3 regions of the Streptomyces sp. NPDC091292 genome follow, and region 3 is predicted to be linked to each of the others. Evidence: riboswitches for the same ligand, from Rfam matches in the RefSeq annotation. Region 3 holds a riboswitch; each other region holds the start of a gene.
The links. Region 3 has a riboswitch for cobalamin ahead of ACIQNU_RS04770 (prenyltransferase/squalene oxidase repeat-containing protein). Riboswitches for the same ligand answer to the same signal wherever they lie in the genome.
Positions count from the first base shown of each region.

Region 1 (3,954 bases), 690 kb from region 3:
GTTCGAGGAGGGACACGTCGCCGCGGAACTTGTTGACCAGATACCCGGCCAGCAGCTCCTGGTCCCCGGGGGCCAGCAGGGCCGTCGTACCGAAGAAGGAAGCGAAGACGCCGCCGCGGTCGATGTCGCCGACCACCAGGACCGGCAGCCGCGCGGCCCGCGCGACGCCCATGTTCACGATGTCCGTGCGCCGCAGATTGATCTCGGCCGGACTGCCCGCCCCCTCGCAGATCACGGCGTCATGGCTGCCCCGCAACCGCTCCAGGCAGTCCACGACCGTGTCGAGCAGGGCCTCTTGCCGGCCACCGCGCAGCCCGTCCGTACCGGGTCCGTCGTGGTGTCCGGGCGCGCCCGGCCGGCCGAAGAAGCCCTGCGCGCTCAACTCGCCCACCGGCTTGCCGAGCAGCACGACCTGGCTGCTGCGGTCGCCGCCCGGTTTGAGGAGTACGGGGTTCATCAGCGCGGTCGGTTCGACGCGGGCGGCCTGGGCCTGCATCGCCTGGGCCCGGCCGATCTCGGCGCCCTCGCGCGTGACGAACGAGTTCAGGGACATGTTCTGCCCCTTGAACGGCGCGACCTTGACCCCTTGCCGCACCAGCCACCGGCAGATCCCGGCGGTCACGACACTCTTCCCGGCGTCGGACGTGGTCCCGGCGACCAACAGGCCACCGCCCCTGCGTACGCCTCCGGCGCTCGTGGTCCCGCTCACCCCTGTCCCTCCGCTCATCCCCGTCCTCCCGCGCGCGTACGTCGCCCGGCCTGTCCGCGTCTCACGGCCCCCGCCCACGTCAGCCGTCCGGCCACGGACACGCCGAGCGCGAGCACGCCGACCCGCCGCGACAGCCGTACCGCCCGCTCGATGTCCCGGACCTCGACGGCGCGTCCATGGGTGTTGAGCACGGGCCGGTGCTCGACCCGGCCCCCGTAGGAGAGGGTTCCGCCGAGCCGTACGCCCAGGGCGCCCGCGAAGGACGCCTCCACGGGACCGGCGTTGGGGCTGGGGTGCCGTCCGGCGTCGGCACGCCACGCGCGCGTGGCGCCGCCCGGGTCGCCTCCCGCGAGCACCGCGAGAGCAGCCGTCAGCCGGGCACCCGGCGCGCCCACCACGTCGTCGAGGCGCGCCGAGGCCCACCCGAACCGCCGGTGGCGGGGCGACTTGTGACCCACCATCGCGTCCAGCGTGTTGACGGCACGGAACCCGACCAGGCCGGGCACACCGCCGACGGCGCCCCACACCAGGGCGCCCACCACGGCGTCGGAGGTGTTCTCGGCGACGGACTCCACGACGGCCCGTGCGATCCCGGGACCGTCCAGGGACTGCGGGTCCCGGCCGCACAGATGCGGCAGCCGCTCGCGCGCGCCCGCGATGTCCCCGGCGGCCAGCGCCGCGCCGATCGCCCGCGCCTCCCGGCCCAGGGTCGTCCCGCCGAGCACCGACCAGGTCGCGGCGGCGGTCAGCGCGACGGAAGCGGAAGGAGACGTCCGTACCGCGCGGGACGCCAGCGCGGCGGCGCCCGTCGCGCCACCGGCGCACACCGCCGTGTGGAGGGCGCCCCACGCGCGGTGGTCACGCCACAGGACCTGTTCGACGGCGCCCGCGGCCCGGCCGAACACGGCGACCGGATGACCTCGGCGGGGATCGCCGAGGATCAGGTCGCCGAGCAGGCCGGCGGCGGCGCCGTAAGCGAAGACTCGCTCGGCACGCATGGGTTCAGCCGGCCGAGACGCCTCGGGGGACGGGTACTACCACGGGTACTACCACGTGTACTACCGCGGGTACGACGAGATCGAGAGGGCCGAGAGGGCCGAAGGGCAGGGGAGGCGGGCAGCCCGGCATCGCGCTATGTCCTCACTCAGGGTCCGCGCCCTGGTTCGACGGACACGACGGCGAGAGTCTCCTGGCTCCCGGATCCGCGGCTCCCCCGGTCTTCCAGCCCGTGCGGGCCGTGACGTCCGGTGGGGGAGTGCTCCCCGGTAACAGTGGCGGGACCGCACCGGATTCGCACCGGTTTCCTCTCCTGCCGCCGTGATGGCCCCGGCAGTCCACCACGCCCCGAGAACACCCGTCAACTCACAGTTGACCTGCGAAGGGAGAGTGTGCGAAGCCCCACACACGCGTGTGGGGTGCGGGACATCACATGTGTCCCGCACCCCACACGGAGTACGTCCGACGGGAGCCGCGCGGCCCCCGGAACCCTGTCAGGCGACGGTCAGGCGACGATCAGATAGATGCCGTAGCCGACGGCCGCCACGCACAGCGCGAAGCACGTGTAGGCACCCACGAGCGCCATCGCGCCACCGCTACCGGCACCCCCGCGCGCGGCCGTCCCCTGCGGTGTGGTGGCGTCGGCCGCGGCGGCCTCACCGCCCGCCGCGGGCGCCGGACTCCGCTGCGAGAGTCCGACGATGCCGAGCGTGAACAGGCCCACGAGGGCCACCGTCACCACGAGGCTGACTCCGAACACGGAGCCGAGAGCTGCCCAGTCGATCTTCATGGCTGATGGTTCCTCACACCGTGGCGGCCCGCGGCGCGGGCTCAGCGGAAGGGCCGTTCCCGGCCGGGATGGTCGTCTTCAGGTCCTCGTCGCCCGAGGTGCCGTCGGTGCCGTCGGTGCCGTCGGTGCTGCCAGTGCTGCCGGTGCTGTCGGTTCCTGCCGCGGCGGTCGCGTCGGCGGCCACTTCGGTGTCGCCCGGCTCCGGAGCGGTGAAGGTGCCCGCCGGGGGCGGCGTCACGGCGGCGATGGCGGTGGTGACCACGCCCGCGGGCTCACCGTCGACGTCGTTGACGTTGTCATGGGTGACCGGCCGGCGGCGGGACAGACCCCAGATCACGGCCGAGCCGATGACCAGGAGCGCGCCGGTGACGACGACACCCCAGGTGCCCTGCTTGGTCAGGAACTCGGCGCCCGCGCCGACCAGTCCGGCGGCCGGCAGGGTCAGGCCCCAGGCGACGAACATCCGGGTGGCGGTGGACCAGCGGACCACACCGCCCTTGCGGCCGAGCCCCGCGCCCATCACGGCGCCGGAGCAGGACTGGGTGGTCGAGAGCGAGAAGCCCAGGTGCGAGGAGGCCAGGATGACCGTCGCGGCGCTGGTCTGGGCGGCGAAGCCCTGCGGCGGCGCGAGGTCGGTGAGGCCCTTGCCCATGGTGCGGATGATGCGCCAGCCGCCGAGGTAGGTGCCGAGCGCGATGGCGACACCGGCGGACGTGATGACCCAGACCGGCGGGTTGGAGCCCGGGGCGAGGACACCGCCCGTGACCAGGGCCAGCGTGATGATGCCCATCGTCTTCTGCGCGTCGTTGGTGCCGTGCGCCAGCGAGACGAGGCCGGCCGACGCGATCTGTCCGGCGCGGTAGCCCTTGGCGGTGGCCCGCTCGTCGGCGCGGCGGCCGATGCGGTACGTCAGCCGGGTGGCGAGCAGCGCCGCGAGACCGGCCACCAGGGGCGCGGCGATGGCGGGCAGCAGCACCTTGGTGACGACCGTCGAACCGTTCACGGACGACCAGCCGGCCGACATGACGGCCGCGCCGATCAGACCGCCGAACAGGGCGTGCGAGGAGCTGGACGGCAGCCCCACGAGCCAGGTCAGCAGATTCCAGAGGATGGCGCCGACGAGCGCCGCGAAGATCACTTCGGTCCGCATGCCCTCTTCACTGACGATCCCGCCGGAGATCGTCTTGGCGACCTCCACGGAGAGGAAGGCACCGACGAGATTGAGCACGGCGGACATGGCCACCGCCGTCTTGGGCTTCAGAGCGCCGGTCGAGATGGTCGTCGCCATCGCGTTGGCCGTGTCGTGGAAACCGTTCGTGAAATCGAACACGAGAGCGGTGATGATCACGATCCCGAGGAGAAGCGTGATGTTTTCCATTTACCCAGGCTTCTGTTGGACGTCAGTGGCGGTTGGAACGTAGGCAACCTGAGTGAACGGAAGATGAACTGAATAGGGCGC
Region 1 covers NZ_JBIVUQ010000001.1:1,630,358-1,634,311, forward strand. The annotation lists gene ACIQNU_RS07845 (cobyric acid synthase) at 1-709, opposite strand, end outside; gene ACIQNU_RS07850 (cobalamin biosynthesis protein) at 724-1,707, opposite strand; cobalamin riboswitch at 1,892-2,017, opposite strand; gene ACIQNU_RS07855 (hypothetical protein) at 2,211-2,495, opposite strand; gene ACIQNU_RS07860 (anion permease) at 2,509-3,873, opposite strand.
Region 1: linked by a shared signal. The riboswitch ahead of ACIQNU_RS07850 (cobalamin biosynthesis protein) and the one ahead of ACIQNU_RS04770 (prenyltransferase/squalene oxidase repeat-containing protein) in region 3 are both predicted to bind cobalamin.

Region 2 (3,954 bases), on a different contig from region 3:
GGGCCAGTCGCTTCCCTGGCATCCGCCAGACGTCGTCGCCGTCCACGAGCACCCGGCCCGACGTGGGCCGCAGCGCGCGGTACACGGTCCGCAGGAGGGTGGATTTCCCGGCGCCGTTCGGGCCGACCAGGCCGACCACCTCACCGGGCACCACCGTCAGGGACACGTCACGCACCAGAGACCGGCCGTCGATCACGACCGACACGGCGTCGATGTCCAGGGCGCCGGGTCCGGGTTCCAGTGTGTCCGTCACACCGACCTCCGTTGCATCAGCCAGAGGAAGAACGGGCCGCCCACCAGCGCCGTGAGGATGCCCACGGGAATCTCCTCGGGCCGCATCAGCGTGCGCGCGGCGAGATCCGCGGCGATCAGGAAGGCCGCGCCGAGCAGCGCGGCGGCCGGCAGCGCGCGGCGGTGGTCGGCGCCGACGAGGAGGCGTACGACGTGCGGCATGATCAGGCCGACGAAACCGATCTGGCCGCTGACCGCGACGATCGTGCCGATCATCAGCGCGACCAGCGTGAACATCGCGGCCCGGAAGCGGTGGACGTCCAGGCCGAGCGCCGTGGCCGCCTCCTCCCCCGCGAGCAGCAGATTCAGCGGGCGGCAGACACCGAGCAGTACGGCCGTGCCGATCAGGACCGCGCCCGCCGGAATCCACACCATGGTCCACGTGGTGCCCGCGAGACCGCCGAGCATCCACCGCAGCGCCGACTGCGTCTTGTGCGGATCGCTGGACGTGACGACGAGGAAACTCGCCACCGCCGACAGCACCTCGGCCGTCGCCACACCCGCGAGAACGAGCCGTACGGTCGTCATCCGGCCGCCGGACCGGGCGAGGAAGTACACCGCGATCAGGGCCGCCAGCGCACCGATGAAGGCGGCGATCGGCAGCGAGAAGACGCCGAACAGCGTCAGGTTGAAGACCAGCACGAGGACCGCGCCGACGCTCGCACCCGAGGACACGCCGAGCAGCATCGGATCGGCGAGCGGATTGCGGACCAGTGCCTGCAACGCCATCCCGGCCACCGAAAGCCCGGCACCCACCACCGCGCACAGCAGGACGCGGGGCAGCCGGACGTCCATGACGATGGTCTCGCGCGCCGCCGGCCAGGTCTGTTCGACCAGATCCGGATGGAGTTGATGGAGCAGGATGCCCCACACGTCCCCCGCCGGAATGCCGATCGAACCGGCCGCGACACCGAAGGTCGCCGCGATGAGGACGAGGGCGCCGAGACCGGTCAGCACCAGGGGGTAGGGGGCCCGACGGCGGCGGTACCCCCCGCTCACCGGAAGCGGTCCGGGTGGAGCTGCCGGGCCAGCGACTCCACGGCGGCGGGTACCCGTACGCCCAGCACGGTGGACGACAAGGGCAGTACCGCGAACCGCTTGTTCTTGATCGCGGGCACGTCCCGCAGCGCCGGGTTGGAGAGCAGGAACTTCTTCTTCTGCTCGACGGTCTGGTCCCCGTAGTCGTAGATGAGGACGGTGTCGGGCGCCCGGTCGGCGACCTGTTCGAACGACACGTCGCCGAAGGTCTTGTCGAGGTCGGCGAAGATGTTCGCGCCGCCCGCTCGCTCGATCATCGTGTTGCCGATGCCCGTACCACCGGCGGTGAACGCGGTCTTGTCGCCGCTGTCGTAGACGAAGAGCTTGACCGGGTCGACGCCGTCGAGGCGCCTGTCGACTCCGTCCAGCGTGGCGTGCAGGCTCTTGACCTGCTTCTCGGCCCGCTCCGGTACGCCGAACACCTTGGCCACGTCCCGGATCTCCCGGTCGACCATGGCCATCGTCACCGGCCCGGACGCACACGCCTCGATGTTCAGCCGGGTGTTGATCCCGGCACCGGTGAAGGTGTCCCGGCCGCGCCCCTCCTTCTCGTCGAAGGTGGACCCGAAACCGCCGTACACGAAGTCGGGTTCGGCGGCGAGCAGCGCCTCGTAGGAGGGGTACTCCTTGGACAGGACCTTGATCTTGTCGTACGCGGATGCGTACTCGGGGAGGATCTTGTCGTCCAGATAGCCCGTGCCGGCCATCGACTTCTCCAGGCCGAGGGCGAGCATCACCTCGGTCGCGTGCTGGTTCAGCGACACCGCGCGCTGGGGCGGTCGCTCGTACGTCGTCCTCACACCGCAGTTGGAGACGGTGACCGGGAAGCCCTTGGCGGCCGGGCCCGCCGTGCCGCCGCCGGAACTCTCCCCACCGCTTCCGCCGCAGCCGGATATGAGGAGCGCCGAGGCCACCAGGAGCACGGGCAGACGCCTGGGCAGGCGCTTGGGAAGGGAATGCGAGCGTATGCCCGCCTTCAAAAAGCCCCGGGCCGATCTGTCGTCAGGCTGCCGCACAGGCATGCCGAACCACCCTCCTCCAGGGAGATCCGCCCTGGTTTCGTCGAGGTGGCGACCGCGTGAGTCTCCTGGCTCTCGGGTCGAGGCTCACCCCGGCCTTCCCGCCCGTTTCCGGGCAGTGGCCTAGTGCTGGGGTTCGCTCGCCGATCACAGTGGCGGGACCGCGCCGGATTCACACCGGCTTCCTCGTCCGCCGTCGCCTTGTCGCCGAGCATCATCGCACCCGGGCGCAAGGGCCCGTCATCCGGCCGTCATTCCGGTTGGCACGTCGGCCCGGCACGTCGGCCCGGCACGTCGGCCCGGCAGGTCAGCCCGGCATGTCAGGCCGTCCCGTACGCCCTTGATCGACCACACTGCGGCAGATGACCGATACATCCGGGGGCCGAGGCGGGGCCGGGTCCGAGGGGCGGAGTGCGACGGCGGGACCGCCCGGACCTTCCGCGCGCCTCGCGGAGCTGGACGAGGAACAGCAAGGCGTACTGCGCCAGGTGGGCCGGGAGTGGGGCGAGGTGACCGCGCCGCCCGAGACCTGGCGCCGCGCCCTGCCCGTCGACCCCGATCTCGGCAGCTTCCCGCCGCCCGCGCAGCTCCGGCCCGCCCGCTTCGGGCGCCTGGTGCCGCTCACGCCCCTGGGGACGGGTACGCCGGGGCAGCAACTCGACGAGGAGGAGCCGGAGGAGGCGCCCGCCGGGCGGATGGGGCGCGCCGGGGCCTGGACCCGGCGGCTGCTCCTCGGTACGCCGCTGAAGAGTTCCGCCCTGGTGTCCGAGCGGATGCGCAAGCTGGTGGCGCTGCCCGTGCTGTCGGCCGACGCGCTGTCGTCGGTCGCGTACGGTCCCGAGGCGATGCTCGCGGTCCTCGTGCTCGCGGGGACGGCGGGCCTCGCGTACTCCTTCCCGATCTCCGCCGCGATCGTCTTCCTGATGCTGGCGGTCGGCCTGTCGTACCGGCAGACGATCCGCGCGTACCCGCACGGCGGTGGCTCGTACATCGTGGCCGGTGACAATCTGGGCCCTGTGGCAGGGCTGGTGGCCGCCGCCGGGCTGATGACCGACTACGTCCTCACCGTCGCCGTGTCGATCGCCTCGGGCGTCGCGGCGATCACCTCGGCGATTCCCTCGCTGGCCCCGGACACCGTGCCCATCGGCGTCGGCGTGATCGTGCTGCTGCTCGCGGGCAATCTGCGGGGCATCCGGCAGGCGGGCGCGCTGTTCGCCGCGCCGACCTACCTGTTCATCATCGCCATGTTCGCGCTGATCACCGCCGGGCTCGCCGACTCGGCGGGGCGCGACTTCCACCCGCAGCCGACCCCGGCGGTCACGGTCACCGAGGGCGCGACCCTCTTCCTCGTCATGCGGGCCTTCTCGTCGGGCGCGACGGCGATGACCGGTATCGAGGCGATCTCCAACGCGGTACCGGCGTTCAAGCCCGTCGAGTGGCGGCAGGCCCGGACCACGCTGACCTGGATGGTGGGGCTGCTCATCACGATGTTCGCGGGGATCATCGTGGTGATCCACCTCGCGGGTGTGGTGCCCAGCAGCAAGGAGACGATCCTCTCCCAACTGGCGCACCTCAGCTTCGGGTCCGGCTGGATGTACGTGTTCGT
Region 2 covers NZ_JBIVUQ010000007.1:404,112-408,065, forward strand. The annotation lists gene ACIQNU_RS22185 (ABC transporter ATP-binding protein) at 1-253, opposite strand, end outside; gene ACIQNU_RS22190 (FecCD family ABC transporter permease) at 250-1,290, opposite strand; gene ACIQNU_RS22195 (ABC transporter substrate-binding protein) at 1,287-2,270, opposite strand; cobalamin riboswitch at 2,410-2,538, opposite strand; gene ACIQNU_RS22200 (APC family permease) at 2,711-3,954, shown strand, end outside.
Region 2: linked by a shared signal. The riboswitch ahead of ACIQNU_RS22195 (ABC transporter substrate-binding protein) and the one ahead of ACIQNU_RS04770 (prenyltransferase/squalene oxidase repeat-containing protein) in region 3 are both predicted to bind cobalamin.

Region 3 (3,954 bases):
ACGTGACGTCGGCCGGCCGACACCCGACCCAGACGTTCCGCGTGGAGATGACTCCAGCGACGGAGTACGTCGGCAAGCGACTGACTGTCGAGACGGACTCCACCACGGTCCTGCGGTTCTGCCACCGTTTCGTGGACGACGTGCCGTGGTCCACACAGGCGACGTACTACCCGGAGTGGCTGATTCAGCAAGCGCCCCGCCTCACGGATCCGGGGGACATCGAGGAAGGAACCACTCGCTACCTGGCCGGTCTCGGTGTCGAGCAAGAGGGCTACTTCGATGAGATCGCAGCCCGCATGCCGACACCCGACGAAGCGCGGCTGCTGGAGATCGGGGCGGGCGTGCCCGTGCTGCTCTGGACCCGTACCGGGTACTCGAAGGACCGCCCCATCCGCTGCACGATCACGACCTTCCGTGGCGACCTGAACCGCATGAACTACGAGATCGGCGACCTGTCCGCCCGAAGCGAGAACGAGCCCAAGTGAGAATCCTCCCCGCCCAACCCTCCGACGTGGCCAAGCTGCTCGCCTTCCGTGAGGAAGCGGCGGCTTGGCTCACTCGACTCGGGAGTGACCAGTGGCAACGGCCGTATCCCGCTGACCGGCTGCTCGCCACCGTTGAGGCCGGAACCGTATTCATGGTCGTGGACGACGACGTGACGGCGGCCACCATCACTCTCACGCCGGATGCCGAGGATGGCCTCTGGACCGAGTCGGAGTTGAGCGAGCCATCCCGGTTCATCAACAAGCTCACAGTGGGACGTGCGTACGCAGGTCAGAACCTCGGGGGCCGACTGCTCGATTGGGCAGGGGGTCGGGCGTACCGAGACGGGGCGAAATGGCTGCGGCTCGATGCGTGGACCACGAACGAAGCCCTACAGCGGTACTACCTGCGCCAGGGGTTCGACCACGTACGCACGGTGCGCGAGGGTGGTGCGGTGAACGGTGGTCCGCGCGTTTCCGGATGGCTCGCGCAGCGTCTCACGGGACCGACCGACCACGGGTTTCTCGACCTGACCGAGTGAGCGTGGCGGCGGGCGCTGGAGTGCGCCCGCCACCTTGCCGGCGTCCGGCGCCGGGCCGTCCCCGGGCCGCCCGAGGGTGGCCGACGACAACCAGCAACGACCATCAACCCCCGCTCCACAGCAGGTCGGAGCGGGGTTCTTCGGCGTTCCCCCTGGCCAATCTGACACCGCATCAGTTCTAGTTATAGTGGGCAATGGCCGTGCCACCGCAGAGAGATGGGGCAACCGTTGACTTCGCAGACGCAGGTGACCGATCACGGCGGAGGCGTCCGGTCGATCCGGGTCCCCATACCGGACAATCCGCTGGGGCATACGCTCGTCCATCTCCTCGACACCGACAGCGGGCCCGTCCTGGTCGACACCGGATGGGACGACCCCGCGTCCTGGTCCACGCTGACGGCCGGGCTCGCCGCCTGCGGGACCTCGGTGGACGCGGTGCACGGCGTCGTCATCACGCACCACCACCCCGACCACCACGGCCTGTCGGGCCGGGTCCGCGAGGCGTCGGGTGCGTGGATCGCCATGCACGCGGCCGACACAGACGTGGTGCGCCGCACCCGCGAGAACCGGCCCGAGCGCTGGTACGCGTACATGGCCGCCAAGCTCGCCGCCGCCGGGGCGCCCGACGACCTGGTGGCGCCGTTGCGCGCGGCCCGCGACGCCGGCCGGTCCGCCGGGGTGCCGGGCCTGCGCCCCGCGCTGCCGGACCGCGAGATCGTCCCCGGCGACCTGCTGCCCCTCGCGGGCCGCCGACTGCGCGCGATCTGGACGCCCGGCCACACCCCGGGACATGTCTGTCTGCATCTGGAGGAGGCGCATCCGGCGGGGCTTCCGGGCCACGGCCGCCTCTTCTCCGGCGACCATCTGCTGCCCGGGATCACCCCGCACATCGGGCTCTACGAGGACCCGGACGACAGCAGCGCCGTCCCGGACCCGCTCGGCGACTACCTCGACTCGCTGGAGCGCGTGGGCCGGCTCGGGCCCGCCGAGATCCTTCCCGCGCACCAGCACGCGTTCACCGACGCTCCCGCCCGGGTGCGGGCCCTCCTCGACCACCACGAGTCCCGCCTCACCCATCTGCACGCCCTGCTCGCCACCCCCCTCACGCCCTGGCAGCTCGCCGAACGCATGGAGTGGAACCGTCCCTGGACGGAGATCCCCTTCGCCTCGCGCACCATCGCCGTCTCGGAGGCGGAGGCCCATCTGCGCCGGCTGGTCAAACTGGGGCGGGCGGAGGCGGTGCCGGGGAGCGAGCCGGTGACGTATCGGGCCGTGGAATGACCGGCCATACGGATCCCGGTGCACCCTGAGTGCCCGGTTCCGAGGCGCCGGAGTGCCCGGTTCCCCGGCCGGTACAGTAAGCAGGTCGTCATCATGCCCTGATGGGGGGAAGCCGGTGCGAATCCGGCGCTGACCCGCAGCCGTGAGCCTTCGAGCCGTCGTCGAGTTGTCCTCGCGCCGTGTTCGAGGTGAGCCGGAATGCCCCGCCGTGGACATGACCGGCTCGTGTCACCGGGACCCCCGGTGACCGGCACCGTCGAGGCATACGGAGCCGGAGCCGCCCGGTGCCCCGTGTGTGCCCGTGCTGCCCGGCTCCCCCGTAGGGAGAGGCACCCGCCGATCATGAACATTCGCCGCAGCGCAGCGGTCCTGGCCGCCACCGCAGTGATCGGCACCGCCACGGCCCCGGCCGCCTTCGCGGACGAGGCGGCCCCTTCGCCGTCGCCCTCGGTGGCGCTCCCCTCCGGCCTCTACGGCACCGCCGACCCGACGTACGACGGTGTGTGGCGGCAGTCGCTCGCGCTGCTCGCCCAGGACACCGTGAAGGTGGTGCCCTCGGCCAAGGCCGTCGACTGGCTCACCGGACAGCAGTGCGCGGACGGCGCCTTCGCCGCGTTCCGGGCCGACTCCGGCACCGCGTGCGGAGCGAAGACCGCCGTCGACACCAACAGCACGGCCGCCGCGGTGCAGGCGCTCGCCGCGCTCGGCGGGCAGGACGCGGCGGTGCGCAAGAGCGTGGACTGGCTCCGGTCCGTCCAGAACAAGGACGGCGGCTGGGGCTACAACCCGGGCAGCCCCAGCGACACCAACTCCACCTCCGTGGTGATCGGCGCGCTCGCGGCCTCCGGCACCAAGCCCGCCGACGTCGCGTCGCCGGACGGCAAGTCCCCCTATGACGCACTCCTCGCCCTCGCGATCCCCTGCGCCGAGAAGGACGGCGGCGCCTTCGCCTACCAGCCCGACAAGAAGGGCAAGCTCGCGGCGAACGCGGACGCCACGGCCGCCGGTATCGTCGGCGGACTCGGCGTCGGCCTCGCGGCCACGGCCGCCGAGGCCCCGAAGGAGACCAGTACGGGCTGCGACGCGGCTTCCGCCAAGGTTCCGGACGGCGCCGCCCGCAACGGCGCCGCCCAGCTCGCCCTCGCCATCCTCAAGGACGGGCACCTGACGTCCACGCTGCCCGGCGCCGATGACCAGCCGGACTACGGCAACACCGCCGACGCCGTCGTCGCGCTCGCCGCCGCCGGACGGACCGACGAGGGCGAGAAGGCGCTGGCCTGGCTGGAGGGCAACGCCACCGCCTGGGCCGACCAGGGCGGCCCGGCCGCGTACGCCCAACTGATCTTCGCCGCGCACGCGGTGGGCTCCGACCCGCGCGCCTTCGGCTCCACCGACCTGGTGCGGCAGTTGAACGCGACCGGACCTGCGCCGCAGGCGAAGACCGCGTCCCCGGGCGGGAAGGCCGAGGCCGCCAAGGACAAGGCCGCCGAGAGCAGTGACGACGGCGGGGGCGTCAGCGTCTGGTGGATCGTCGGGGTCGGGCTCGTCGGCGGTATCGGCATCGGGTTCCTGCTGAGCGGACGCAAGAAGAAGCAGCAGCTGTGACCCCGGTACCGACCGCCATCGCTCGTGTCGGCGCCCCTTTCCTC
Region 3 covers NZ_JBIVUQ010000001.1:945,326-949,279, reverse strand. The annotation lists gene ACIQNU_RS04785 (GntR family transcriptional regulator) at 1-485, shown strand, start outside; gene ACIQNU_RS04780 (GNAT family N-acetyltransferase) at 482-1,024, shown strand; gene ACIQNU_RS04775 (MBL fold metallo-hydrolase) at 1,241-2,305, shown strand; cobalamin riboswitch at 2,375-2,528, shown strand; gene ACIQNU_RS04770 (prenyltransferase/squalene oxidase repeat-containing protein) at 2,648-3,910, shown strand; gene ACIQNU_RS04765 (SCO2322 family protein) at 3,907-3,954, shown strand, end outside.